Linked DNA regions of Ketobacter sp. MCCC 1A13808. The protein of the gene in region 1 interacts with the protein of each later gene in a pairwise test. Links are inferred from orthologs where the notes say so. Each region holds a gene or a part of one and is shown on either strand. Other genes may lie near its edges.

Evidence for each region.
Region 2: the proteins of ybgC (region 1) and plsB interact in binary tests that used the Escherichia coli proteins (3 or more experiments, as listed by UniProt). The link is inferred for Ketobacter sp. MCCC 1A13808 from one-to-one orthologs.

Annotation. Positions count from the first base shown.
Region 1 is NZ_VRKW01000001.1:247,495-260,875, reverse strand. Bases 2,201-5,197 are described here. They hold ybgC (tol-pal system-associated acyl-CoA thioesterase), read left to right. Parts: upstream 2,201-3,487; coding sequence 3,488-3,907; downstream 3,908-5,197. Other genes in these bases: tolA (cell envelope integrity protein TolA), read left to right, coding at 5,092-5,197; tolR (protein TolR), read left to right, coding at 4,642-5,079; tolQ (protein TolQ), read left to right, coding at 3,944-4,639; ruvB (Holliday junction branch migration DNA helicase RuvB), read left to right, coding at 2,455-3,495; ruvA (Holliday junction branch migration protein RuvA), read left to right, coding at 2,201-2,422. Also shown: FT643_RS01250 (YebC/PmpR family DNA-binding transcriptional regulator), read left to right, coding at 1-649; FT643_RS01245 (hypothetical protein), read left to right, coding at 877-1,059; crossover junction endodeoxyribonuclease RuvC, read left to right, coding at 1,205-1,729; more of ruvA, read left to right, coding at 1,814-2,200; more of tolA, read left to right, coding at 5,198-5,805; Tol-Pal system beta propeller repeat protein TolB, read left to right, coding at 5,873-7,183; peptidoglycan-associated lipoprotein Pal, read left to right, coding at 7,281-7,823; tol-pal system protein YbgF, read left to right, coding at 7,843-8,667; 7-carboxy-7-deazaguanine synthase QueE, read left to right, coding at 8,719-9,363; 7-cyano-7-deazaguanine synthase QueC, read left to right, coding at 9,392-10,066; quinolinate synthase NadA, read left to right, coding at 10,561-11,592; FT643_RS01165 (M48 family metalloprotease), read right to left, coding at 11,589-13,052; FT643_RS01160 (sulfurtransferase TusA family protein), read left to right, coding at 13,268-13,381.
Region 2 is NZ_VRKW01000005.1:55,774-71,357, forward strand. The notes cover bases 8,146-11,258. They hold plsB (glycerol-3-phosphate 1-O-acyltransferase PlsB), read right to left. Parts: upstream 10,904-11,258; coding sequence 8,387-10,903; downstream 8,146-8,386. Other genes in these bases: FT643_RS11495 (class I SAM-dependent methyltransferase), read left to right, coding at 8,146-8,358; FT643_RS11505 (ABC transporter ATP-binding protein), read left to right, coding at 11,196-11,258. Outside these bases: adk (adenylate kinase), read left to right, coding at 202-852; FT643_RS11460 (hypothetical protein), read left to right, coding at 1,428-2,192; molybdenum cofactor guanylyltransferase MobA, read right to left, coding at 2,293-2,880; FT643_RS11470 (ATP-dependent DNA helicase), read left to right, coding at 2,947-4,869; tRNA (adenosine(37)-N6)-threonylcarbamoyltransferase complex dimerization subunit type 1 TsaB, read left to right, coding at 4,973-5,689; FT643_RS11480 (acyl-CoA thioesterase), read left to right, coding at 5,725-6,159; FT643_RS11485 (undecaprenyl-diphosphate phosphatase), read left to right, coding at 6,163-6,969; FT643_RS11490 (hypothetical protein), read left to right, coding at 7,155-7,526; more of FT643_RS11495, read left to right, coding at 7,573-8,145; more of FT643_RS11505, read left to right, coding at 11,259-12,113; FT643_RS11510 (ABC transporter permease), read left to right, coding at 12,113-12,847; FT643_RS11515 (GldG family protein), read left to right, coding at 12,860-14,827; tRNA lysidine(34) synthetase TilS, read left to right, coding at 14,895-15,584. UniProt on the Escherichia coli protein: Catalyzes the transfer of an acyl group from acyl-ACP to glycerol-3-phosphate (G3P) to form lysophosphatidic acid (LPA). This enzyme can utilize either acyl-CoA or acyl-ACP as the fatty acyl donor.

The DNA.
Region 1 (13,381 bases):
GATAGCAGCCCGGTCAGGCGGGCAGCCGGAGGACAATCCCCGATTGCGGCTAGCGATGGATAAAGCCTTGGCCGCCAATATGACAAAAGACACCATTGAGCGAGCAGTGAAGCGGGGTGCCGGTGGCGATGACAGTGAGCAGCTGGATGAGCTGACTTATGAAGGTTATGGTGTCGGCGGCGTTGCTGTGATCGTGGAGGCCATGACGGATAACCGTAACCGCACCGCGGGTGATATCCGTCATGCGTTCAGCAAAAACGGCGGTAATCTCGGAACGGATGGCTCCGTAGCTTACCTATTCACCAAGCGTGGCGAGATCAATTTTGAAGCCGGAATCGATGAAGATCGATTAATGGAGGCAGCGCTGGAGGCCGGCGCAGAAGATGTTCTAACGAATGACGATGGCAGCATGGATGTCATTACAGCTTGGGAGGATTTGGGCGCAGTGAATTCAGCGTTGATTAATTCGGGTCTGACGTCGGCCAATGCCGAGATTAATCTTGCTGCATCTGTGCAAGTTGACATGGACCTGGAAACGGCGACTGCGATATTGAAAATGATCGACATGCTTGAAGAGCTGGACGATGTGCAGAACGTCTATACTAACGCCAACTTTACGCAAGAGCTGATGCAGCAGATGGAGAGCTGACAGCCGCCGTCAACCGCCCGTGCCCCGTTCAGATCAATTATGCGTGCTCCCCCTTTTCTAAGTTCAGGCCGCCGATTCGATTTCGCGGCCTCACTCGTTCGATGCAAAATTAAGCTGCTAAAATGGTAATATTTCATAACCCGGTGCTCGGGCATTCACTAATATATTCATAACGTATCAAATTAAAGCGGATCGCTTTGCTTGGAAAAGCCGGAGTGTAATACAAAATGAAGTTAACCCATGCCATTGTGTTTGGTCTGCTCGCTGCCCTGGTATTGGTAGCCGTGATATCGTTCCGGTCGCAGGCGCAACTGGAATGGATTGCAGATCACGGTATGCTCATGATTGTGGCGATCGGCGTGGTCGGGCTTGTAGGTGCCCGTCAGAAAGCGCCTGCCAGTATCCAATAGTGAACGTTTTTCGGCGGCCTTTCTCGAGTGCCGTTTCTTTTATCTTTGAAGCATAAACTTATGAAATTAGTACAAATTAGGGATGACTCCTGCTTCATTGCTGCTAGACTAGTCTGCATTATATTGAACTATAGGGCTGTCATCAGTGTCGATTGTGCTTGGTATCGATCCTGGTTCTCGTGTCACCGGTTATGGCGTCATTTGCTCGCAAGGCTCGCAACTCACCTACATTGATAGCGGCTGTATACGCACCGAAGCGGCAGAGAATCTGAGTGAAAAACTGGATCTTATTTACCGCGGAATCTCCCAGATAATTCAATTGCACTCGCCCCAGGAAGTGGGGGTTGAGCAAGTATTCATGGCACGCAATGCCGATTCTGCCTTAAAATTAGGTCAGGCGAGGGGCGCTGCCATCGTCGCATGTACTTACCAAAAGCTTCCCGTGTACGAATACTCCGCGCGCCAGGTAAAGCAGTCTGTGGTTGGAACCGGTGCAGCGGATAAAACACAGGTTCAGGTTATGATCTGCCACTTACTAAACCTTACTAAAACGCCTCAGTCCGACGCAGCGGATGCGCTGGGTGTGGCCGTATGTCACACGCACATGACTCAAGGTCTCATAAAGTTGGCAGGAGCCAAGAAAATCCGCAGAGGTCGAGTTAGGCGCTGATAGCCTCGCCAGAGCCGGCGCTTCGCAACCAGCCTCGTTGACGAACTAAACGAACTACTATTAATAGGTAGCTTAAAACAGAATATGATCGGTCGTATTAAAGGCACCATAATCGAAAAGCAAGCCCCGCTACTTTTAGTCGATGTGAGCGGTGTTGGATATGAGCTGGAAGCGCCGATGACCACCTTTTACCAATTGCCTGAAATAGGAAGTGAAGTGCTACTGCATACTCACTTTGTTGTCAGGGAAGATGCCCAGCTGTTATTCGGGTTCTTCAGCAAATCCGAACGGGCGTTGTTTCGGGTATTAATCAAGGTAAATGGAGTTGGCCCTAAGATGGCATTAGCGATCCTATCCGGCATTGAAAGCGCTGAATTTGTGCGCTGCGTGCAGGATCACGATATAAACACCCTGGTAAAATTGCCAGGTGTGGGCAAAAAAACCGCTGAGCGTTTAGTAATTGAAATGCAGGACAAACTCAAAGAATTCAGCGAATTCCAGATGCAACCGACATTGACGCCGGTCACCGGCATTATAAGAACCCCTCGTGTAGAGATAACCGACGCAGAAAGCGCGTTGATTGCACTGGGTTATAAACCCCAGGAAGCAGCCAAAGCAATTGCAGCTCTGGAAACGGAAGGGTTAAAAAGCGAAGACATCATTCGGCAAGCACTCAAACGAATGGTGAACTAGTCTGCAACAAAATAGGATTCCTGACTCAGACTATGATCGAATCAGATCGATTGATTTCGCCGGTACCTGAACCGGACGATGCACATGACCGCGCCATCAGGCCGGGAACCCTGGCGGAATATACCGGCCAGGCAGCGGTGCGCGAGCAAATGGAAATTTTTATTTCTGCTGCCAAAGGTCGGCAGGAAGCGCTCGACCATACATTAATTTTCGGGCCTCCCGGCTTAGGTAAAACCACGTTGGCGAATATCATCGCCAACGAAATGGGAGGTAGTCTGAAAAGTACGTCTGGTCCGGTATTGGAGCGTGCGGGAGATCTGGCCGCCATGCTTACCAATCTTGAGCATGGCGATGTGCTGTTCGTGGACGAGATACATCGTTTAAGCCCGGTGGTGGAAGAAATACTCTATCCGGCGATGGAAGATTATCAGCTAGACATAATGATAGGCGAAGGGCCTGCGGCCCGCTCTATTAAGATCGATTTACCACCATTTACCCTGGTGGGCGCGACTACTCGGGCCGGATTGCTTACGTCACCGTTAAGGGATCGTTTTGGGATTGTGCAGCGTCTCGAATTTTATTCAGTGGACGAACTCGCCAAAATCGTTAATCGCTCCGCTGGCATTCTCGGGTTGGCTATGGAGCATCAGGGTGCAGTGGAAATCGCCAGGCGCAGCCGTGGTACGCCAAGGATTGCTAACAGGCTATTACGCCGAGTGCGGGATTATGCCGAAGTAAAAAGTGATGGTCGGATTACGGCGGATGTTGCCGCCCGCGCGCTGGATATGCTGAAGGTAGATTGCCATGGTTTCGACACGATGGATCGCCGTTTACTTCTGACCATCATGGAAAAGTTTGATGGTGGCCCGGTGGGAGTTGAAAACCTGGCTGCGGCAATCAGTGAAGAAGCCGGAACACTCGAAGATGTCGTTGAACCCTATTTGATACAGCAGGGATTCATCATGCGCACCCCTCGCGGGCGTGTTGCTACTCGCCAGGCCTATCTGCATTTTGGTCTCAAGCCGCCGGCATCAATGAATGCGAACAGCGGAGACCTGTTTCAGGATGAGTGAATTTTTCATCAGATCACGGGTCTACATCGAAGACACAGATGCCGGTGGTATCGTCTATTATGTAAATTATCTGAAGTTTATGGAGCGTGCTCGTACAGAGTTATTACGCACTTTGGGCTCACAATTCGGCGATCTCAGGCAAAACAGGCTGCAATACGTCGTGCATAGCCTGGACGCCCGCTATATAAAACCAGCCTTGATGGATGACGAATTGGTGATTACCGCCAGCGTGCAAAAATTGGGGCGTGCCTACATAGAGTTTCATCAACAGGTAAAACGAGACGATGAAGTAATATGTGATGCTTGCATAAAAGTCGCTTGCGTCGATACTGAACAACTTAAACCGGTTGCTATTCCGGAATCATTAGCGAATCAATTTAAAGCGTTTAAACTTAACGCAGAAGCCAAATAACAAGATCCCAGAAGGAGATAGACCAACGTGGAAAACATGTCTGTGTTGAGCCTGATAATCAATGCCTCGATTGTAGTGCAGCTGGTTATGCTCATTTTATTTTCACTCTCCTTGATTTCCTGGTACATGATCTGGCAAAGGCAATCCATTTTGTCCAAAACGAAGCGCGCACTGAATGATTTTGAGGAGCGGTTCTGGTCCGGCATCGATTTGTCCAGATTATTTGTCCAAGTCAATACCGAACCGAACGATTACAGTGGCGAAGAAAATATTTTTCGTGCCGGGTTTAAAGAATTTGCCCGTTTGAGGAAAGGCTCCACCAGTGATGCCGAGTCGGTAATGGCGGGCACTGAAAGGTCGATGCGGGTAGCCTTGTTGCGCGAGCAGCAAAAGCTGGAAATGCACTTGCCTTTTTTGGCCACCGTGGGATCAACCAGCCCGTACATCGGTTTGTTCGGCACGGTGTGGGGGATTATGCACTCCTTTCTGGCTCTGGCAAACGAAAACCAAGCGACGCTTTCTCTCGTCGCTCCCGGTATTGCCGAAGCACTGATTGCCACTGCAATCGGTTTGTTCGCGGCCATTCCTGCGGTAATTGGCTATAACCGATTCTCATCATCGGTCGATTCCCTTCTGCACAGTTACGAGACATTTATGGACGAGTTTTCCAGCATACTGCATCGTAAGGCGCATTCATCGGATGCTGATCTCAAGGGCAACGCAGGAATCTGATTATGTCCACAAAGCGCACAACTGTTCGGCGAAAGCCAATATCCGATATCAACGTTGTTCCCTATATCGACGTCATGCTGGTGTTGCTGGTTGTGTTCATGATTACAGCTCCGATGATGACAGCGGGCGTAAAAGTGGATCTCCCGGATGCCGATGCTGAACCGTTGGTGTTACCCAAAAACGAGCAGTTTGTGATTGTTTCAGTTAACCAGAATGGGCAATACTTTTTAAGCGTTGATGAAGAGAACCAGCAACCCAAGCCTTTGCCGGACATCATTAAAGCGGTATCCGACATTAAACGGGCAAAGCCGGACACGCCGGTGTTAATGGAGGGGGACGAACGGGTTGCTTATGGGTTGGTGATGCGGATGATGATCGGGTTGCAACAAGCCGGGGTCAATGATGTTGGCTTGGTTACCGAAAGCGGTTTGAAGGAGTAGTTCTTGTCCTTTGTGAAGGTGGATCCGGCAGCTCTGGTCAAGGCAGTTTTAGTGCATGCTATGGTGTTGGCGTTGTTGTTTTTCAATTGGCCCAGCAGCGACGAGATAATAAAAAGCAAACCACTGCCCAAACACGTGACAGCAGTGGTGGTTGAAAAACCTAAACCTAAAGTGCAGCCAGCACCGAAGCCGAAAGTTGCGCCAAAACCGAAACCGGAGCCAAAACCGAAACCAAAACCGAAACCGGAGCCAAAACCGAAACCAGAGCCCAAGCCAGAGCCCAAGCCAGAGCCCAAGCCAGAGCCCAAGCCAGAGCCGCCTCAGGAACAGTTGGATTCGTTTAGTGATATTTTAAAGCAGGAAATGGAGTCGATCGAAAAAGACCAGCCTGCGACACCGGCGAATAACCAGGACCAATCCGCTCAGGAAATGGATGAAATTCTTCAGTACAAGGGGCTGATCCAACAAACCGTGCAACGGTATTGGCGTCGCCCACCAGGTGCAAGAAACGATATGACCGTGGTATTGGATATACAGTTGTTACCCGGTGGCGAACTTAAATCGGTGCGGATTGAAGATTCCAGCGGCAACCAGGCGTTCGATAATTCGGCAATGTTGGCGGTGCAAAGTGCGGGTAGGTTCAGTGTGCCTCCGGACCCCAAATTATTTGATCGCCATTTCAGAGCGTTTAAAATGCGATTTAAACCTGGGGATTTGAGATACTAGCTTTCATCTGGCTCAACTGCCGATGGATGTATTGTTTAAGACTAACCAGCAAATGCTGAGAGAGTGTATGAAGCGTTTATCAATAGTAAATCTTGTTGTTCTTATGAGTGTCTTAACGCTCTTTTCCATATCGGCGCGAGCAGAGCTGATAATTGAAATAACCGAGGGCGTGACTGATGCCACCTCAATAGCGGTTGTTCCGTTTGCCTGGAGTGGAAACAGGCTACCGGAAGACGTAGCGCAAATCGTGTCTGCGGACCTGCACCGCTCGGGGCAGTTCGCGCCGCTGGACCGATCCCGGATGCTGAGTCTGCCGACCGACGAAAGTCAGGTTTTCTACCGTGATTGGCAATCCAAAAGCAACGGTGCCGAATATCTGGTTATTGGAAAAATGTCTTCTACCAGCGACGGCAAATATCGGGTCGATTATCAGCTTTTCGACATATTCCAAAAGAAAATGGTGAAAAAATGGTACGTAAGCGGCGACGACCTGCGTGCCATGGCGCACTACATCAGCGATACACTTTATAAAGAGTTAACCGGTGTGCGCGGCGCGTTCTCTACTAAGATGGTGTATGTCACCATGGAATATTTGCAGGAAGCGGGTAAAAGGGTGCAGCGGTATCGCCTTTATCTGGCCGATGTTGATGGCCACAATGAGCGCATAATGTTGGAATCAAGCGAGCCGATTCTTTCACCGAGCTGGGCGCCGAACGGACGACACATTACCTATGTTTCGTTTGAAACAACGAGACCAGCAATCTATATCATGGACACGAAAACCCGAAAATCCCAGAAAATCACTGGTTTTGCGGGATTAAATGGCGCGCCGAGATTCTCGCCGGACGGGAAAAGTTTGGCCATGGTCTTGTCAAAGGACGGCAATCCGGAAATCTATACAATGAATTTGACGACAGGAAAAGTGAAGCGGATTACCAACCACTACGCTATCGATACAGAACCGGCTTGGTCCCCGGATGGAGAGAGTTTGATATATACCTCCGAGCGGGGCGGGTCGCCACAAATATATCGACAATATCTTGATTCCGGAAAGGTTGAGCGCTTAACATTCGAAGGCAGTTACAATGCGCGACCGGTTTTAACACCGGACGGCCGGTTTTTGGCGATGGTGCATCGTTCCAACGGAATATTTCACATCGCAGTGCAGGATTTAGTGAGAGGGACTTTTAATGTGCTGACAGAAACCGATTTGGATGAATCTCCCAGTATTGCTCCGAATGCCAGTATGATCATTTACGCAACGACGGATAAAGGAAGCGGGGTGTTGGCTGCGGTTTCCCTGGATGGAAGAGTGAAAGTTAAGCTGCCGTCCAGAACCGGAGATGTAAGGGAGCCTGCCTGGTCGCCATTTATGTAAAAAAAAAGTTGTTTGTTATTGATTTGTTGTAATATTGTTTAAAATGTTTAATCGAACCACTACTATTTGTCTGGTGTTCCTCTGTTAGGAGTTATATATGTCCATGTTCAATCGTAACTACATTTTGGCCCTGATCGCTGCATTCGCAATTTCAGCTTGTAGCTCAACCCCCGAAGATACGACCGATGATTTATCCTCGGCAGCGTCACAAGAAGATTACTCAGATTCTGATAGCCAAGTAGACGGCGGAGCAATGGGTAGCGGTGAGTACGCAGCAGAGGAAGCGACCGACCCCGCACTAGAAGAAAGAGTTGTATACTTCGATTTCGATAAAGCCAGTATTCGTCCTGATGCCATCGCCACTTTGCAGGCGCACGCCTCGTACCTGTCCAGCACGCCAGCAGCGCGTTTGCGGGTGGAAGGTCATGCTGATGAGCGCGGCACCCGCGAATACAATATGGCATTAGGCGAGCGTCGAGCGAAGGCAGCAGCCAGTTTCCTGGCAGCCAATGGCGCATCAGCCTCGCAACTTGAAATCATCAGTTACGGTGAAGAGCGTCCAATTGCTCTGGGGCATGATGATGGTTCCTGGTCTCAGAATCGTCGTGCTGAATTGAAATACACCGCTGAAGCCCCATAAGCGCCACGCAGAGTATTAAATGCAGAAAGCTTTCGTATTGTTTCTACTATCTACGGTCACCGCTGTTGCGGTGGCCGTTCCTCCCTATGAGCCATTACCGGGTTCAGCCAGCGCTCAGGTGCAAACCAACACCGACAAAACCAGGTCGGCCGGTTCCGGCTCTCAAAGTGGTTCGGGTAATGGTTCAGGGCTGGGTTATAAGTCCGCAGTGGATTCCGGTTCGGAATCCACCGGTGGTCCTACGTTAAATACCGGCTCAAATTGGGAGACGTATTCGCAGATTCAGCAAATGCAGCAAGAACTTCAGGAAGTTCGCGGCATGGTTGAAGAATTGAACCATCAAATCAAACTTATGCAAAAGCAGGGTCGCGAGCGTTATTTGGACCTGGATATGCGCATCAACAAGTTGGGAGGAGAGTCTTCTGATCCTGATTCCTCCGCAAGGAGGGGCAATTCCGTCCCAAAGATGGATGACAAAGAGCTATATGAGCATACCAGCTCTTTGCGTAAACAAGGCAAGTACGATGAGGCCATTTCGGGTTTCCATCAATTGCTCAGTCAATCACCAAAAGGGATGTATGCTCCCTACGCCGAGTATTGGTTGGGTGAGCTTTACATGGTGTCAAAACCTGCCAGTATCGAAAAGTCCAAGCGGCATTTTATCAACCTTCTTGCAGGCTATCCGGGGCATGTGAAAGTACCGGACGCCATGTTTAAATTGGGTAAATTGTATGCAGGGCAAGGCGAAACCGGCAAAGCGAAAAGTGTTCTGAGCGAGCTGGTTAATAAATATCCTGATAAATCCGCGGCAAAATTGGCGAAGGATTTGTTAAAAACCCTGTAAAGCGGTTGAACCTTCAGTTAAGATTGCGCGTTTTCCGTTCTGGGTATCAGCGTGTCGCAACTCCGTATCACCGAAATATTCTATTCTCTGCAAGGCGAAGCCCGAACCATTGGGCTACCGACCGTGTTCGTACGCCTCACCGGTTGCCCTCTCAGATGTCAATATTGTGATACCGAATACGCCTTTTCAGGCGGCGAAATGCGCTCATTACAGCAGATTCTTGATCAGGTGAACTCCTATAGCCCCCGGTATGTGACTGTTACGGGCGGCGAACCGTTGGCGCAACCGAATTGTATTCCGTTATTGTCTCAGTTGTGCGATCTGGGTTTGGAGGTTTCTCTGGAAACCAGTGGTGCGCTGGACGTGAGTGAAGTCGATTCCCGGGTTAGTATCGTGCTTGATCTAAAAACGCCGGGCTCCGGTGAAATGCATCGCAACCTGTATTCCAATCTTGAACATCTGAAGCCAAAAGATCAGATCAAATTTGTCATCTGTGGCCGCCAGGATTACCAATGGGCCAAAATGCAGTTGAGCCAATTGAAATTGGACTTGCTAGTGGGGGACGTGCTGTTTTCGCCCAGCCATCAGGCAATCGAACCCGCTGATCTGGCTAATTGGATTGTCGAAGACAACTTGCCCGTTCGTTTCCAATTGCAACTACACAAGATTTTATGGGCTGACCAGCCGGGGTATTAGACCGGTTTTCAGGAGGCATCAGACTGATATGACTGCAAAAAAAGCCGTTGTTTTGTTATCCGGTGGGCTGGATTCTGCCACTTGCCTGGCCATAGCGAGCTCTCAGGGGTACGATTGTTATGCAATGAGTTTCGATTACGGGCAGCGACATGAATCGGAGCTTGCGGCTGCGCTGCGGGTAGTCGGTGCATTGGGTGCAAAAGATTTCAAAACTATTCGTATCAATATGGGCGATATTGGAGGGTCTGCGCTAACGGACAGTAACATCGCTGTCCCCGAGCTGCCAACCGAGGGTATTCCGGTGACCTATGTACCTGCCCGTAATACCGTATTTTTATCCCTGGCGTTAGGTTGGGCGGAGGTGTTGGATGCCGATGCAATATTTATCGGCGTTAACGCGGTGGATTATTCCGGTTATCCGGATTGTCGTCCTGAGTTTATAGCCGCATTCGAACACTTGTCCAACGTCGCGACCAAAAAAGGAGTGGAGGGCAGGCCTCTGATTATTAAAGCGCCCCTGCTCACTCTGTCGAAGGGCGAAATAATCCGCAAGGGTATTGAGCTTGGGGTGGATTACAGCCTGACGGTTTCATGCTACCAGGCGGACCACAATGGGCTTGCCTGCGGTCGCTGTGATAGTTGCCGTTTACGAAGCGAGGGATTTAAGCAGGCTGGCGTGACGGATCCTACACAGTACCAGTAGCGGACGGCCAAACTCCGGGATTGTGACAGTAAAAGCAAAATCGTAATTATTTCAGGCGTTTTGGGCCATTTTAGAGCAAAAAACACACTGCAGCAAAAAAGATGATAGAAATCAAGGCCATAAAATTGAAAAAAAGCCTTGTGATTTAATTTCTAACCAGTAATATACGCATCCGTCGAAGGGTCGTTAGCTCAGTTGGTAGAGCAGTTGGCTTTTAACCAATTGGTCGCTGGTTCGAATCCAGCACGACCCACCATATTAAAAACAGCATTGAAACCGCACCGGTTGCAGAGAAAGCAAACCATCAGTGCGGTTTTTTTGTTTTAGCGCCTGGCAGCTACCCGCCGGTATCCAGGCTTGAAAGAAGCGAGCTCGGCCACCATATAACTAGCCAGTATCACATGCTCGCGGGTTGCAGTAGAATGAGCGCCGGAACACCAAGAATCTAACTACCCTGGGTATTAGCAGTAAGCGCGCTTCAAGAGGTCGAATTCATGAATACCACGGTTACGGATATTGTTAGGGATCACCTGGATGGCAGCCATCTTCAAAGCAAGCTGTCTGATGCCGAGAAGCTAGACTACCGCAATCAGATTAAGGTCTTGTTGAAACAGCAAAATGCGGTGTTGGTCGCTCACTATTACACCGACCCTGATCTGCAATCTCTGGCTGAAGAGACTGGGGGTTGCGTTTCTGACTCCCTTGAAATGGCACGTTTCGGTAAGCAGCACCCGGCAACGACTCTGGTAGTGGCCGGTGTTAAATTTATGGGTGAAACCGCTAAAATCCTGAGTCCCGAGAAAACAGTACTGATGCCCACCCTGGAAGCAACCTGCTCCCTCGACCTCGGTTGTCCTGTGGACGAATTCAGTGCCTTTTGCGATGAGCATCCCGATCGCGAGGTGGTGGTCTATGCCAATACCTCGGCGGCGGTGAAAGCCAGGTCGGACTGGGTTGTTACCTCAAGTATCGCTTTGGAGCTGGTTGAGCATCTACACAACCAGGGTAAGAAAATCCTTTGGGCGCCGGATAAACACTTGGGTGCTTACGTTCAGCGTGAAACGGGGGCTGACGTGTTGCTCTGGGATAGCGCTTGTATAGTTCACGATGAGTTTAAAGCGAAAGGCCTTCAGGACTTGAAAAAGGTTTATCCGGATGCCGCTGTTCTTGTACACCCGGAATCACCGGAGTCGGTAGTGAACCTGGCTGATGTGGTGGGATCCACCTCTCAGCTGATACAGGCCGCTCAGAAAATGGAAAACAGCACGTTCATCGTTGCAACGGACCGAGGCATTTTCTATAAAATGCAGCAGCAGGCACCCGGTAAACTGCTTATTGAAGCGCCTACCGGAGGTAACGGTGCAACATGCCGTTCTTGTGCTCACTGCCCGTGGATGGCAATGAATGCACTGGATAATCTTACGCTGGAGCTGAAAAATCACAGTAACGAAGTGCATGTGGATGCAGCCTTGATTGAGCAGGCAATGATTCCGTTGAATCGTATGCTGGATTTTGCGAAGCGCTAGAATTCCATATCGCGCATGGAATTCTCCATCTCGGCAATGCGCTCGGTTATTCTTGCTGTCATCTGAAAGTTTTCTCTGGCCAGGGGGAGGGCATAACGTAATTGCTCAACGGCCCGTTGCACATGCCCATAGAGAAAGTAATATTCTGCTTTGGACTGGTAAACCCCGAGGCGGTCTTTGGCTTTACCCTGAGCTTCTGCCAGCATGAACCACAGTATGGGCCAGGTTTCATGCAAGGTAATTTGTTCGCGCAGAATTTTAATGGACTGATCGGTCTGGCCTCTGTGTGTTAAGGCGTCTGCATAGTGGAGGCTCAATGCGTAGTTCTGGGGTGAATAACCAAGCCCTTCTTCCAGCACTTTGATTGCCTCCGGGTAACGGCCCGCTTTATTGAGTATCTCGGCCTGGGTTGCGATATAGGTAATGCGCTGCGGCCGTCGCTTCAGAAGCTCAGCCATATTCTGAAGGGCTTTGTCCAGTTGGTTGGTTTTCATATATGCGCACGCCAAACCGTATTCATTCACTTCCAGAAATTGCTTACTGTCCGCTTTTTGTTTTTCAAGATCATTGATCATGGCGTTGCCGTCTCTGGCAAAATCCACTTCCACCCGCACTTTCATCAAACTGAACTCAAGTGAGTTGGCCGAGTCCTGTGCCGGGTATTTTGCTGCTCTGCTTCGGGCGTCCGTGATGCGGGATTCGGTGACGGGATGCGTCAGCAGGAATTCCGGAGGCAAATCACCATAGAAGCGCATGCTACGTTGTAAGGATTCGAAAAAGTCAGCCATGGCGGCCGGATTCATACCGGCATTCACCAGCGTTTGCATACCTACACGATCGGCTTCTTGCTCGTTGGAGCGACTGAACCTCAGCTGCGAATCAATCGAGGCAGCCTGCGTTGTGGCCAGTGCCGCCATACCCGCGTCAGCACCGGCGGTGGCGGCCAGTACGACGCTGGCCAGTAGGGCCGCCATGCTGGCCCAGGACGTTTGCTGGGAGTGTTCCAGTCCACGCGCAAAATGACGTTGACTCAGGTGGGCGAGTTCGTGGGCGATGACACCTGCTAACTCGTCCTCCGTGCGCGCGTTCATCAGCAATCCGCCGTTCAGTCCCATGACGCCACCGGGAGCTGCGAAAGCATTAATGGCGGGGCTGTTAAGCACGATCAGTTCGATATTTGGCTGGTCCAGGTCGCTGGACGACGCTAAGTGGTATACCAGTGTATTCAGGTAATTGTGCACCAGGGGGTCATGAATGACGGGGGCTTGCGAACGGAGTTGTCTCAGCCAGGCGCGACCCAGCCGGTACTCCTGTTCCGGGCTGATAATGGCCGAGCTGGCATCACCCAGAGAGGGTAACGTGTTGCTGGCGGTAGCATAAGCGCGGGACAGGGACGAAGAACACAAGCTTAAAATCAAAATCAGCCTGGTTGCCAGCATCAATCTATACTGCAAGTTCATATTCAATTTCTAGCGTTCGCCGTCCCGGAATCTGGAAGATTAGACAAAAGCTTTTTGATAAAGTTTTCGCCGGATTAGGATTAGGTTACTCTTATCTTATTAGGGTAGCAGATGCAGAATATCAGACCTAGCCATATATGGTGATCGGAGATTGTCTGTAACATTAGGGTCAATGCTTGTATAGTGACGGCCCCTTCAAACTGTGAGCAGGTGAGATGGACGCGGTGCCGGATCTGGACGCGCGGGGAATGAATTGCCCGCTGCCGTTATTGAAATTGAAGCAACGACTAAACCAAATGGAAGTGGGTGACCGGATTCACGTCAAAACC
Region 2 (15,584 bases), on another replicon or contig:
GGACAACATTTAATTAATTTAACGTTTCAGGCAAGGCCAATAAATAAGGTGTACCGCATACTCTGAATGCGTGTTTTCCTGCCACAACAATAATGCGAAAGTAGAGAATACTAATCTGAATTTTGCAGCGATTTCCGTTTGTGATTTAGGCTTAATCGCGCCGTGCCCTGTTTTATACAACCTACTATGGAGTCAATCTCGATGCGTATCATTTTATTAGGTGCCCCAGGCGCTGGAAAAGGAACCCAGGCCCAATACATCACGGAAAAATTCGGCATACCTCAGATATCGACTGGCGATATGTTACGCGCGGCCGTAAAAGCAGGGACCGAGCTTGGACTAGCAGCTAAAAAAGTAATGGATGCAGGGCAGCTGGTTTCCGATGAGATTATTATTGGTTTGGTTAAAGAGCGAATTCGGGAAGCCGATTGTCAGAATGGGTTTTTGTTTGATGGATTCCCCCGCACTATTCCCCAGGCCGAGGCGTTGCAAGCGGCGGGAATCGAAATTGATCATGTTTTGGAAATTGCGGTTAAGGACGAAGAAATCGTTAAGCGTTTAAGTGGTCGCCGCGTTCATCCGGGCTCAGGACGTGTTTATCATGTCACTTATAATCCGCCTAAGGTTGAAGGCAAAGACGATGCTACCGGGGAAGACTTAGTGCAGCGGGACGACGATAAAGAAGACACTGTCCGTAAGCGCCTGGATGTTTATCACAGTCAAACAGCACCGCTTGTGGATTTTTATAAAAATCTGGCGGCTGAGGGCACTGCAAACACAAAATACAGTCGGGTAGAGGGTGTTGGATCGGTGGAAGACATCACGGCAGCAGTCATGGCTTCGATTAAATAGTCCGGATTCAGTTATTCCGATAAATTGTTACCAGATCGGAGCAGAGGAAAAGACACCTTGAGGTGTCTTTTTTTTTGTCCAGATTTGGATTTATAAGGGCTTATTTACGTTGGAACAAGGTGGCGAAGACGCGCCAGAAATTATAATTTAAAGCGAGCTTCAAGATTGGACTTCGTGGTTTTACAAAAGCTCAGATTGAATTGTCTCGGATTGAATTATTGCTCTGGAAACTTCATCGGCCACCCGCAAAAATTAAAAAACGGAATGCTCAATTGGCTGGCGTTTCCTGAAACAGAATAATTAAACTCAAAAAGTTACCCGGCCGGAAAAGCATAAAAAAGAATATTGTCAGTGCCGAAAGATTAAAAAGCCGATGAAAATTGAATGAAATTGAAAAAAAGTGGGGGATTTTTTAAAAAAAGGGGGGTTAAAGCTGGAAATAAATTAATTATTAAATAATATTGCCATGTGTATGTATCACATGCATTTTTTTTGTGCTACTTTTTCTTAAGCACATTTACAAGTAGTACTAAATGTGTGTGTCCGAAATATGCCATAGCTGAGGAGACAGAATCATGGCAAGAGCAAAAAGAGCGGCTGCTAAAAAGCGTCCTGCACGCAAAGCAGCACCAAAAGCAGCAGCAGTTTCTGCTAACCCGATGCTTGAAAAAGCAGAGGCAGCATTAACTAAAGCCCAAACTGAAGTAAATGACCTAACCAAGAAAGCCGCGGCAGCTAAGAAAGATGCCCAGGCCAAAACCAATGCAGCTAAAAAAGCCGGTACTAAAATGGCACAGCGTTCTGCAGAATCTGCAAAACGAGCCTCGGCTAAAGCGGCAGAGCAGCTGAAAGCGAAGCGCGAAGCACTGCGTAACGCCAAAGTTGCAAGCACCGTTGCTAAAGTTGAAGCCTCAATCGCTGAAGCAGAGCAAAAAGCTGCCTCAACGATCAAAGATTTTGCTGATTCGTTGGCGGCACGTGCTGATGCAGACATGAGTAAGGCAATTGCAGCCTTCGAAGCACGCTGGAAGAAAGCCCGTTCAACGGCTGATGCCAAGAAAGTGAAGGCGAAAGAGAAGAAAGAAACGGCGAAAGCAAAAGCGGCAGCGAAAAAAGCCGCTGCTAAGAAGAAAGCAATCGCGAAAAAAGCAGCTGCCAAGCCAAAAAGACGCGTAGCCAAGAAGCGTGTAGCGAAAAAAACGACTCCGGCCAAGCGTCCAGCAGCGAAAAAAGCACCTGCTAAGAAGCGTGGTCCAGCCAAGAAAACAGCTGCGAAAAAAGCGCCTGCTAAGCGGACTGCAGCCAAGAAATCAACTCGTGGTCGTCCTAAAAAAGCATAATCAGTTTTCAGACTGATTTTTTGCGTTATAAAAAGCCCCTTTCAGGGGCTTTTTTTTGCCAACTCAGCAAGGTTGGTAACAATGGAATGGCTGTTAACCTTCAGTTGTGACAATTTTTCTCAAATTTTGCGATATCTTCAGGGGAATTCAGGTTTGTAAACACCTGATTGTCACCAATGGTGACAATCAGCGGGTGATGTTGTTTACACCACAGCCCTAACTTACGCTCACCCCGCAAGAGAAATTGATCTATCGAGTCTGCAAGAGAGCGGTGATACAGCCCGAACAAGGGTTGCAAGCGTTCCGAGTCGCGGCAAAGCACCAGAGGCGCAGGCGCGTGGTTATAAAGCTGTGTCACCAAATCCTGTGGAACGAGCGGGGCATCGGTGGGAATAACAAGAGCGTATTCCGTTGTAATGTGTTTCAGGCAGGCAGCAATTCCACCCAACGGCCCCAGGTAGGGCGTGCTGTCCTGAATAATAGGAAACGGCAAGCTGTGGTAGCGTTGCAGGTTGCGGTTGGCGCTGATGACGATGTCGCTCACCTGGGGTCGGACTCGATCAATAACATGCCGGATTAACGGTACACCATTCAGGTCCAGCCAGCCTTTATCCTCGCCACCCATCCTCCGTCCTTCTCCTCCTGCCAGTATAATTGCGCTCACCGCAGGATGAACCGTTTTTGCCATTGTTGACTCCGAGTGTGGTACATTCCCGTTCAATCTGTTTTGATTTCCGATTATAACTGAGTTGCCATGAACCCCCACCGATCCGCTGATTCCTCTCTGGTAACAAAGTTATTGTCCGAGGCAGGTGAGCTTGCGCAGCTCTGGCCGGGATACCAATCACGCGAAGAACAACTTGGGTTATCACAGCAGGTAGAGCGAGCGATTTCAGAACGACGTTCCATGCTGATCGAGGCCCCCACCGGCACCGGTAAAACCCTGGGCTATCTGTTGGCGGCAATGACCTCTCCCGACAAAATAATTCTATCGGTAGGCAACCGGACGTTACAGGACCACTTGTGGTGGGGGGAGTATCAGAAACTGCAACTCATGTTACCACAGTCAAAATCGATGCAGGTTTTGAAAGGCTGTGACAATTATTTGTGTAATCATAAAATCCAGCAATCCCTGGAGACCGGCCATCCCTTGCTATTGGAGGTTTGGGATCACATAAACCAATGGCGGCTGCAGACCCGCAGTGGGGATTTACAAACTCTACCCCCCGCTGCGCAGGAAAAACTAACGCCGCTACGACGGCTCATCAGTGTCAGCGCCGATCACTGTCTGGGTAAAGCCTGCGCCTGGTTCGACCATTGCTTTTTCCAGCGTGCTCGCAGTAAAGCGGCTGAATCAGAGTTACTGCTGATTAATCACAGTTTGCTGCTCAGCGATCAGCAACTATTTGATAAAGGTTTGGGGGCGTTGTTACCAGAAGCAGCTGCGGTGATCGTGGATGAAGCCCATCAGTTACCGGATATGCTGGTGCGCCACAATATGGAAATGATTGACGGTTACCGTTTGCAACGCTGGTTGACCAAGTTGCGCCGTCAGTTGGGCGATGAGCTCCGCCTGTTTAGTGAGTTGACGCAGCGACTGGACCAGTTGGGGCGGGTTTGGCAACAAATTGAAACCCAATTGTCGCCGGCCTTCGAGAGCCAGGATTTGTTGGCGGTGTCCTCACGCAGTGTGCAACCTCTGCTTGATATCATGCGGCCCCTACAACAGTACCTGGAACACATTCAGGGGTCTGTGGCCAATATCAAAGAGTACCTCGCCCAACTCACTTTGTGGGTATCGATGCTAAGCCGTACCATTGAAGAGTCTGGTTTGCTCTATTGCGAGCGCTCAGGAAACTGGATGCGGGTATTGGCGGCACGATTAAATACACCTTTCACAGGGTTGCGAACATCTCATATCAGCTGGGTGTTTCTGTCCGCGACCCTGGCAGTGGGCGATAAATTTGATTTCGTAAAGCGGTCGCTTATGTTGCCGGAGATGGATGAGTACCGGTTTAAGGGCGCCATGGATTATCGCAAACAGGCCCGGCTTTGGGTGCCGGAATCGTTGCCGGATCCTGCAAATGAGCACTTCTATTCTGCCTGGACAGATACCTTGCTGGAGCTGGCCACTCAAGTGCAAGGTGGCATGTTGTTGTTGTTCTCAAGCCATAAGGCGTTGCAGGTTTGCGCTGAGCTGCTGCGGGGTAGAACCGAGCGGACCATCCTGGTGTACGAACCGGAATCCAACCGGCAGCAATTGTTGCAGCAATTCCGACAGGATCAGAATAGCCTGTTGTTGGCGACCGGAAGCTTCTGGGAGGGAATCGATATTCAGGGGCCTGCGTTGCGATGCGTGGCAATTGATAAGCTACCTTTTTCACCACCGGATGATTTGATGAATTTGGCGTGGCGGCATATGGCCCGCCAGCAGCAGCGTCATTGGTTTAATGATTTCGCCGTGCCCCAGGCCATTACGCGTCTGCGCCAGGGAGTAGGGCGTTTGCTGCGGGCACCGGACGATGATGGGCTGGTGGTGGTGGGGGATCGTCGGCTGTTGCGTAAAGCCTACGGAGGCCGCTTCCTTGCTGCGTTACCGGATATGGCCAGAGTGGAATCCTTAGCAGAAGCGATAGCGTTTCTCGAAGCGCACCAGATTAATGGCGTAAATACCTAATCAGGGTTTTTCAGCTATGTCGAAACCTGAGATAATGCGCAGCTTCTGAATCAGTCGACGAATTTTTGATTCTTCCATGCCACAAGCCAGGACCCAGATCAATATGCATAACACGACGCAGGCTGCCGAAGGCTCAATATTGGCTATTGATACTTCGTCAGACGCGTGCTCGGTCGCATTGAGTTACGGGTCTGAAACACGCCACCGCTATACTGATGAACCACGCAAGCATGCAGAGTGGGTGTTGCCGATGGTGGACGGGCTGCTTAGCGATGCAGGGATCAGCCTGAAACAACTGGATGCCATAGCGTTTGCGCGGGGCCCCGGCTCGTTCACCGGTCTGCGTATTGCCGCTGGTGTGGTGCAAGGGTTGGCATTGGGCGCTGATCTGCCGGTAGTGCCGATTTCAACTCTCGCCGTATTGGCGCATCAGGGCTATCGGGTGCATGGCTGGAAATCCATCATGGCAGCGCTGGATGCCCGTATGGGGGAGGTGTATTGGGGATGTTTTCACGTATCCGGGTTCGGTGACGTCATTGCAGTGGGCGAGGAACAGGTTTGTGTGCCGCACCAGGTGCAACCGGGTACCTTGGCAGTGCCTGCTTATGGTGTGGGTGGCGGCTGGATCTATCAGCAACAAATAGAGTCAACCGGTAGCCTGCCTGTGAAGACCGATGCCGCGATGTTACCGCACGCAACGGATCTTTTATGTCTGGCTCAAACGCAATGGCGGCAAGGTCATACGGTAGACGCGACGCAGGTGGTGCCGGTTTACCTGCGTAATAATGTGGCCGCAAAGCCGATGCCACCAGGAAAATAACAGGACAATGTATGAAACCATCTGACATCGACGGCCTGAGCTGGGATTATGGAACGCCCACCTATGTGCGCGAAATCGAAGTGAAAGATGAACATATCGATATTATGGGGCATACCAATAACGTGGTGTACGTGAGCTGGCTCGAAGAAGCCGCTTGGGGGCACTCACAAGCGTTAGGCCTGAACTGGGAAAAATACACCGAGCTCAACAGGGCAATGGTGGCACATCGCCATGAGGTGGATTATCTGGCCGCTACCTTTTGCGGTGACCGTCTGGTGATGGGTACCTGGATCATGGAAAACGACAAAAAACTGTCGCTGGTTCGCCGCTATCAGCTGGTTCGGCCTGCGGATGGAGTGACGGTATTGCGCGGTTATACTAAATGGGTGTGTGTTGCTATAGATTCAGGTAAACCCAAGCGAATGCCTGCTGAGTTTGCCAACGGTTATATCATTACTGCAAAGGAATAACGAATGGACAATGTATTTCAAGCACTGGTGCTTGCTGTTATCCAAGGCTTGACGGAGTTTCTTCCCGTTTCCAGTTCTGCTCATCTGATTCTGCCTTCCCAGATTCTGGGGTGGCCTGACCAGGGGCAGGCATTCGACGTAGCTGTGCATCTGGGCACGCTGCTTGCGGTGGTCGTTTATTTTTATGTGGATCTTAAGCGGATGGTGGTGGGCAGTTGGGATTCGGTCACCAGTCGCAAAATGAATCAGGATATGCATCTCGCGTTAGCGGTGGGAATCGCAACTGTGCCGGCGGTGATTTTTGGTGGTCTATTCAGTGATTTTATTGAAGATCACCTGCGCTCCAGTTTCGTTATAGCTTGTACGACGGTGTTTTTTGGATTGTTATTGTGGGCATCGGATAAAGCGGGCAAAGGTGAATTAAGCGTCGAAAAGATCACCTGGAATTTTGCGTTTCTCATTGGTTGTGCGCAAGCTCTGGCTTTGATTCCAGGAACCTCCCGCAGTGGCATAACAATCACAGCGGCACTGTTCCTCGGCTTTAGCCGGGTAGCGTCTGCGCGATTTTCCATGTTGTTGTCGATCCCGATAATTGTGGCCGCCGGCTCCCTGGAAACCGTAAAGCTGGCGGGCGGTCATAGCCCGGTGCCCTGGGATATTATGGCCCTGGGTGTCGTTGCTTCTGCGGTAAGCGCTTTTTTGTGTATCCACGTTTTTATGAGGTTGGTGGAAAGTATTGGCATGCTGCCGTTCGTAATTTACCGGTTGGCGTTGGGTGCATTTTTATTTGCGTTTGTGGGCTTAAATTAGTAAAACCCTAAGCTCGGTAGTCACGGCCCTCACTAAACGAAGCTTACCTAATTAGTGTTGTCGGGTTACGGCTCGGCCCCGTGGCAAACTTCACCTTATTGAATCCCGTGTTTCGACGTTTAACACCCGGTAAACAGAGGCTATACTAATCGGGTTTCAGTAATGTTCGCGAATGATATGCACACATGAAAATCAGCTCAGGCCCAATACAGACCTACGCCAGAACCGGTTTGCGCGAAAGCGATAACCAGCGGACTGCTGCGCAGCAGCTTGAGCGTGTCCGGCGCCCGCCAGGCCCACAGCAGAACAATGCCCCAATAGAGCCGACCACAGAAACCAGCCAGGCCAATCGCCAGGTGATCGAGCAAGCCCCTGTGGTGGCGATCAACCAAAACCAAGCCAGTCAACATTTGCACCGGATATACCCTGCGTCCACCGGTGAACACCTGCCACCCTCCAGGCAAACGGCGATGCACACGTACACTACCACCCAACAGATGAGCCGTGAAGCCCAGGGCAGTGGTGAGTTTCTGGGAACCATCGACCTGTTCGTGTAAGACCCTCTAAGCCAGTCACACCGATAGTTATAATAAGGGGAGCCCTTTGAGCCGTACTTGGATTGCTGTGGATCATCCGGAAATGCGTCAACGAATAAAGCAGTTGGGTTTACCGGTTTCCCATTTTGATGAATATTGGTCGCAGGAGGGTGTACAGGAAGAAGAGCTGAAAGCGGTGCTGGAGTGGCGAGAAGGTCAAATTCAGTTGCGCTCCTTGAACCCCGAATTGGGGTTGCCGATCGCAGTTGATTTTCTGCACGGCAAAACCGGGTTTCGATTTCAGCGGGCTCAGCATGAAATGATCGTGAAAGCGGTGGCAGGGCGGAGCAAAGACCGCTTAACAGTGGTGGATGCCACGGCAGGTTTGGGTCGTGATAGTTTTATTCTGGCCGCTGCGGGTTACAGTGTGATCAGTTGTGAGCGACAACCGGCCATCGCGGCGTTGCTTGCCGATGGCCTGGATCGCGCGTTGGACTCAGAGGCTGGAGCCCCGGTGGCCCGGCGCATTACCGTGAAACCCATATCGGCTTTCAGCCTGTTGTCGGATTTATTGGCAGCGGGCGATGAGCTGGCACGTCCTGATGTGGTCTACCTGGACCCGATGTTTCCGGAGCGATCCAAACCTGCATTAGTAAAAAAAGAAATGCGCATCTTTCGCGACGTGGTGGGAGACGATATAGATGCTGAGTCACTGTTGACACTGGCCATCAATGCAGCCAAAAAGCGGGTAGTAGTGAAGCGTCCGCGCAAATCCGGGGCGCTAATGGCGGCCATGAAACCAGGTTACCAAATTCTGGGTAAGAGTAGCCGCATGGACGTTTATCCGGTCTGAGCACCGAGTGGTCGCCTAAGTTCCGCGGCTATGCTTTTTCTTTGGTTTTATTTGTCGACGCTTCGTCGATTTCTTTCTCCAGATCCATTTCGGCTATTTGCTGAATGCTCTGTCGGGTATCCTCACCTAACAGTGAATGAGCATCCTCGTAGGAACGTAGCAGAGGATCACCAAATACCAGATTTCCGTTGTCTCCAACGTTGATAATATCGTTTTTTATCAGGGCCTGGATAAAATTACGGAATAGTGATTTATCGGAAAACTCAGGCCCGCTCAAGGTATGCAATAGTGACATACGCTGAGCCAGCATCGTGCAAGCATTCTCGAGCTGAGATCGATGCAGCTTTCCTGAGCCCGCCTTAATCAATATTTCAACTGTGATGAAAAAGCGTTCCAATGTCTGATGTGTCGTATTGGCCAGAATGGTCAGATGCATGAATTCGGTGGTGCGGGAATCCGGTGCCCAGACTTCTTCAGCATCGGCGATTAAATATCCGTATTCCACCAACACGGCGACGCATTGGTCTACGACTCCGGGTATATCGTCCGCTTTCCAGTGGATGAACAGTTCGGATTGCAGAAAAAGGTACAATTGCTGAATCTGTTTATACAGGACTGCGCGTTGCAGGCGCCGGTTATTCAGCACCAGACAAGCAACCAGGGAAATGACCGCGAACACATGAATGATGTTGTTACGATAGTAGGTCATTAAGAGGGATTTTTCGTCGGTGAAACGTATGACGTCTCCCAGGGGGTGTTTCTGACGGATATACACTTCTAACGTGTCGCAGTAAGCGATAATTCCGTTGCCGTCAATCTCCGGGACCACAACCTCATTGCTGTAGGGGGATTTTCGGAGATAGGCGAGACAAAAATCCAGTTGTGTGGCCAGGGCTTTTTCATCCATAGCTTGCTTTGGGGTGGAGAGCAAAACCAGGCTCAGCAGGTTGATGGGATTGATCACCGCAGCATTATTAATTTCGGTGATGATTTGGGTGCCGAGCTGATCGACGGCTGTGCTGACCCAGGGCGGTGGTTTGTTGTCGTTGTAGTCTGCTTTTTTCCAGTCCGGCTCAATTTCGGTAAGATGATCATTAAGGTGAATCGGATCGCCGAAATTGACGTAGACTTGCCCAAAAGTGCCGCGGATTTTACGCAAAGTACGCAAAATTCCGAAAATGGATTCCTGTTGTTTTTCTTTGCCGTAAAGCTCACCCAGGTAGGTGCCGGCTTCCAACACTTTTTCATAACTCACGTGCACGGGCACGAACACAAAATTCCGGCGCTGTGTGCGGAGGAAACTGCGCACGGTCATGGAAAGCATGCCCGGTCTTGGCGCTAGCAGCCGCCCAGTGCGGCTGCGTCCGCCTTCTATAAAGTATTCTACAGAAAACCCACGATCAAATGTCATATTCAGGTATTCATTGAATACGGCCGTGTAAAGCCGGTTGCCTTTGAAACTACGGCGTAGAAAAAAGGCTCCACCCCGACGCAGAATGGGACCCACTACCGGCATGTTCAGATTCACACCGGCCGCTATGTGCGGTGGCACCATGCGGTTGCGAAACAGGAGGTAGGACATCAGCAAATAGTCAATATGGCTCCTGTGGCAGGGCACGTAGATAACTTCATTATTGGTGGCGACCTTTTTGAGACGATCAATACCGGTAACAGAAACACCGTTGTATAATTTATTCCACAACCAGGTTAACACCAGGTAATAAATACGAATCACCGCGTGCGAATAGTCTGCGGCAATTTCTTCGGCGTAACTGCGCGCTGTAGCCTGGGCTTTTTTAATGTTCTTTTTCCCGGAACGCGACGCTTCGGCTTCAATTGCAGCCACCACGTTAGGCATACCCAATAGTGCGTTTACCAGAATGCGCCGGTGAGAAAGATCCGGGCCGATAACGGCCTCGCGCAAGCGGCGGAAATGAGTGCGGAAAACGCGGCTCAGTTTGCGCACGGTGCGTTCCTGGCTCAGGCCTTCCTGCATGGCGGTACGTAGCGACACCGGCTCGTCAAAATGCACGACCGTGTTGCGTCCCTGAATCATAATCATCAGCAATTTGCGGAATAAACCGGGCACACGCCAGTTGTCCGAAAACAGGATTTTAAATACAGAATTTTCACGCGCCGGTGCTTGCCCCCAAAACAACGACACCGGCACTAATTGCACATCCAGGGTGGGGTCGAGTTCCATGGCCTTGATCATGTTGACCAGCTTTTTGGGTTGCGACTGAATCATCTCCTTGCGCTGCCAGACCCAGCCCTGACCACTAAGATAAAGCGCCGCTCGCTTATGTTGAAAGCCGCCCACCTGCAGTCCGCTGGAGGGGGCAGGCAAACCCTGTGCTATACATTCCCGGTCCATGACCAAATAATCAGACAAGGATTCGCTCTTCAGTACATAGCAAACCGGCTTTTCGGCATCAATATTCAGCGATTCAATATTGTCTGGCTGAACCCGTGTACGCACTATCAAATATAAAAACTGCTTTACAATCCATGCGAACAGCAGATCCAATCCTAACCATCGTGTCATGTGAAACCTTTATGTTGAGTCGCCGGGCCTGCTCGGAAGCAGCCATTCAGAACTCGCAGAGTCTAATCCCTATGCCGCGTGTAGGCAAAAATCTATCATATAAATCCGTAACAGGGGATGAATTCAGTGGTAGCATCCGTACCCATCAGGGGCTAAGAACTTTTTTAAGTAGCTGTAGTCCAACCACCCGATTTTTACGATGAAACCCCTGAGCCTGCCAGGGTTCGCGGCGGTCGCACGCCAGGGCTCTGTGTCGAGGGTTCGTGTGAACTAAAAATAAACAGGGAAAATCATGATAAAGATAGACAACCTGACTAAATCTTTTGGCCAGTTCACGGCAGTGGATGGCCTGTCCTTCCGGGTTGCTCCCGGAGAAGTGCTGGGCTTTCTCGGCCCTAACGGCGCCGGCAAGTCCACCACCATGAAGATGATCACCGGATTCATGGCGCCGAGCTCCGGCAAAGTGACGGTTTTCGAAAATGACGCCAGCGTTAACCCGCTCAAAACCAAGGCGATCATCGGTTACTTGCCGGAAGGGGCCCCCAGTTACGGCGATATGACCACCGCTCAATTTCTGAAGTTCATCGGCAAGATCCGGGGTTTTCGGGGAGCAGAGTTGGCAAGCCGAATAGAGCGGGTGAAACAGCAATTGCATCTGGATCGGGTGATGGATCAAACCATCGACACCTTATCCAAAGGGTTCAAACGCAGGGTGGGGATGGCACAGGCCATTATTCACGATCCAAAAGTTCTTATTCTGGATGAACCTACGGACGGACTGGATCCAAACCAGAAAAAAGAAGTGCGCGAACTGATTGCAAATCTGTCGAAAGACAAGATTGTCATTATCTCGACGCATATTCTGGAAGAGGTGTCTGCTGTCTGCAGTCGGGCCATTATTATTTCGGGCGGGCGCATACTGGCGGACGGCACACCGGCCGAGCTTGAGGCCCGTTCCCGCTATCATGGCGCTATCTCCTTGAGTCTGTCTGACGCTGAGGGTGCCGAATCGTTGCTGGCCCGGTTACCGCAAGCGGGTAGCGTAGAAGTCGATGGCGGTAACCTGGTGGTGTTTCCTAATGACAAACCGGGTTTGTTTAACGCCGTTAACGATCTAATACAACAAAAGCAATGGCAAGTACGCGAGCTGCATGTGGAGCGTGGTCGTCTGGATGAAGTGTTCCGTACCATTACTCAGGGGGCCGCATGATGAACCAATTAGGTGTCATATTCCGACGGGAATTGTCCAGTTACTTCGCTACACCGCTAGCCTATGTGTTTATTATGATTTTTCTGGTTTCAGCGGGTTCGTTTGCTTTTTTCTTTGGCAATTTTTTTCAAAGTGGGCAGGCAGATCTGAGAATCTTTTTTAATTACCACCCCTGGTTGTATCTGTTTTTAGTACCTGCGTTGTCGATGCGGTTGTGGGCGGAAGAACGGAAGAGCGGAACTTTGGAGCTGTTAATGACGCTACCGGTGAGCCTTGCGGATATGGTGCTGGGTAAGTTCCTGGCTGCCTGGGTGTTCACCGGCATTGCGTTAATACTGACGTTTCCAATCTGGATAACGGTAAATTACCTGGGAGACCCGGACAACGGCGTAATTCTTGGTGGATACATCGGTAGCTGGTTAATGGCCGGAAGCTTGCTTTCCGTCGGTTCCTGCATTTCTGCTTGTACTAAAAATCAGGTTATCGCTTTTATTATTACTGTGGTGGTCTGCTTCTTTATGATGATGAGCGGTATGAGTATCGTGATGGATTGGATGCCAGGCTGGTTTGCCACCTGGGTGCTGGAATCCATCGCAGCACTTAGCTTTCTGTCTCACTTCAACTCCATTTCGAAAGGGGTTCTAGAAATCAGGGATTTGTTGTATTTCCTCATCATGATGGGCGGCTGGTTGATGGCAACCGCAATCGTGATTGACATAAAGAAAGCTAACTAAGGAGCCTCCACGATGCACATTAGCAAATGGTTTTCAGGTGCCGGGTTGGTGATCCTGGCGTTGATTGTTTTATTTTCCACATTATTTACGGATTGGATTTTTAAGGGTGCCCGAGTTGATCTGACCGAAGGGCAAATCTACACCTTGTCAGATGGCAGTAAAAATATAGTCTCCGAGCTGGATAAACCCCTTGAGCTGTATTTTTTCTTTTCACAAAGCACCACGCGGGAAGCACTGGGTTTGCGTAATTACGCGAAACAGGTGCGTGAACTGCTTGAGGAATACGTGTCGGCTTCGAAAGGAAAAATCAAGCTAACGGTGATTGATCCGGAGCCTTTTTCAGAGGATGAGGATCGCGCCGCCGCGTTTGGTTTGGAGGCGGTTCCGATTAATAATTCGGATACAGTCTACTTTGGTTTAGTGGCGCAATACGGCGAATTAACCGAAGGTGCCACTGCCGAAGAAAATGAACGTCCTACTTTGCAGATCCCTTTCTTTCAGGCAGAGCGTCAGCGGTTTTTGGAATACGATATTGCCAAGATGATCCACCAGGTCAGTCAGACGAAGAAACCGGTTATCGGTTTGCTGTCCGGGCTTCAGGTCGATGGCGGCTTCGAAATGATGACGCGCCAGCCTACGGCACCCTGGTTTACTTTCTCTCAACTCAAAGAGTTGTTTGAGGTGATGCCGGTTGCTGAGGACGTGCAGGAAATCCCCGTGCAAGACTATAACTTGTTACTGGTAGTCCATCCCAAAGAGCTCAGTGAAGAGACGCTGTTTGCTATTGACCAGTATGTATTGAGAGGGGGGCATGCGGTATTTTTTGTCGATCCTTTTGCTGAATTGGATCGCATGAGCGAGAACAAGGCGTCTCAAGATCTCAATCGGTTGTTCAATGCCTGGGGCGTAAACGTCGATATGGGTAAATTTATCGGCGATGCTCAGTTGGCGTTGCAGGTCAGTGGCCAGAATCGTCAACCTGTTCGCCATCTGGGCATTTTACAGCTCACTGACCAAAACCTGGCGCGTGATAGTATCTCCACCAGCCAGCTGGAAACATTGCATATGTCCAGCACTGGTTTCATTTCGACCTTGGAGGGGGTGACCACCAAAATCGAACCCCTGATGACCAGCTCGGAACATGCGATGCCTATTGATGCTGCGAAGCTGGTACAAATGGACGATCCGCTCACGTTGATGCAGGGCTTTACCCCGGATGGCAAGGTTTACTCGATGGGTGTGAGAATCACCGGTGAGGTCCAATCCGCGTTTCCGGAGGGGGTACCAATCAGCGAAGGCGGTGATGATACCAAACAAGGGAGCGAAGCCGCCGAAGACATTGCCGATGATGTCGCCGAAGAGCCGGTGGAGGCGGAGTCGGTGAAAGCGGTGACGGACAATAAACAGGAATACCTGCAGAAGTCCGGCCAACCGATTAACGTCGTGATCGTTGCCGATACCGATGTTCTTACTGATCGTTTATGGGTTCAGGTGCAGGAAATGTTCGGCCAGCAAATTGCGAGCCCGTTTGCGGATAACGGCAATTTCTTCTTTAATACCGTGGAACTGCTATCCGGAAGTTCAGACCTGATTGATATTCGCGGTCAGGGACGCTATTTCCGCCCCTTCACCGTGGTAAAAGAGATGCGACGGGCGGCCGAAGAGGAATTCCAGAGCGTTGAACAGGGATTGCAGCAGGAACTGCAGAATATTGAGCAGCAACTCACTGCACTGCAAAATCAACAGGGTGAGAACGGTGAAATGATTACCCTGACTCCGGAGGTGGAAAACCAGCTGGAAGAGTTCCGCAAGAAAAAGCTCAGTATTCGGAAGCAGTTGCGTGATGTGCAGCATCAGCTGAACAAAGATATCGAAGCCCTGGACTTCAAACTGAAATTGATCAATATTGCGCTTGTACCTTTTATCCTAACGCTGATCGTGGTGGTTATCGCCCTCTATCGTCGGCGAAAACGAGGTTAACGCGCCTATTGATATTCATCTAATCCGGCAGGCTCTGGAATCGCATCCGCAGCCTGCTACCATTTTCATCGGTTTTAGCGGCGGCATGGATTCTACAGTGCTGCTGCATTTGCTTTGCCGGTGGCGTGATCGTAACGAGCATGGCGACGTTGCCTTGCAAGCCATTCACGTTAACCATCAGCTGCAATCCCACGCCAGCGATTGGCAGCGTCATTGCCAGCGGGTCTGCCAACAATGGGATGTACCTCTGATTGTAGAAGCGGTGGATATCGACCTGCATCAATCCAGCCCGGAACAAGCTGCCCGAGACGCCCGCTACCGGAGTTTCAATAAGCACGTTTCGGAGGCAGGAACTGGCGCTGTCCTGATGCTGGCTCATCACCGGGACGACCAGGTCGAAACGTTGCTGCAACGTCTGGCCAGAGGCAGTGGTCCATTGGGGCTGGGGGCGATGCTGCCAGTCACTGAGCGACTGAACATGAGCGTGTTCAGACCCTTGCTGGAGCAGGATCGTGAGCAATTGGCAAACTACGCTGCGGAGCAGAAGCTGGTCTGGGTAGAGGATCCCAGCAATCAAAATGACCAGATCGAACGGAACTATATACGTCGACAGATATTGCCGGCGTGGCGGAAAATCAAACCGCAATTGAACCAAACCATCGCCCGCAGTGCGCGTCTGAATCAGGAAGCCAGTGCGTTGTTGGACCAGTTGGCGGCACTGGATATGGGACCGCCGCGGGCGGATCAGGGTTTGGCT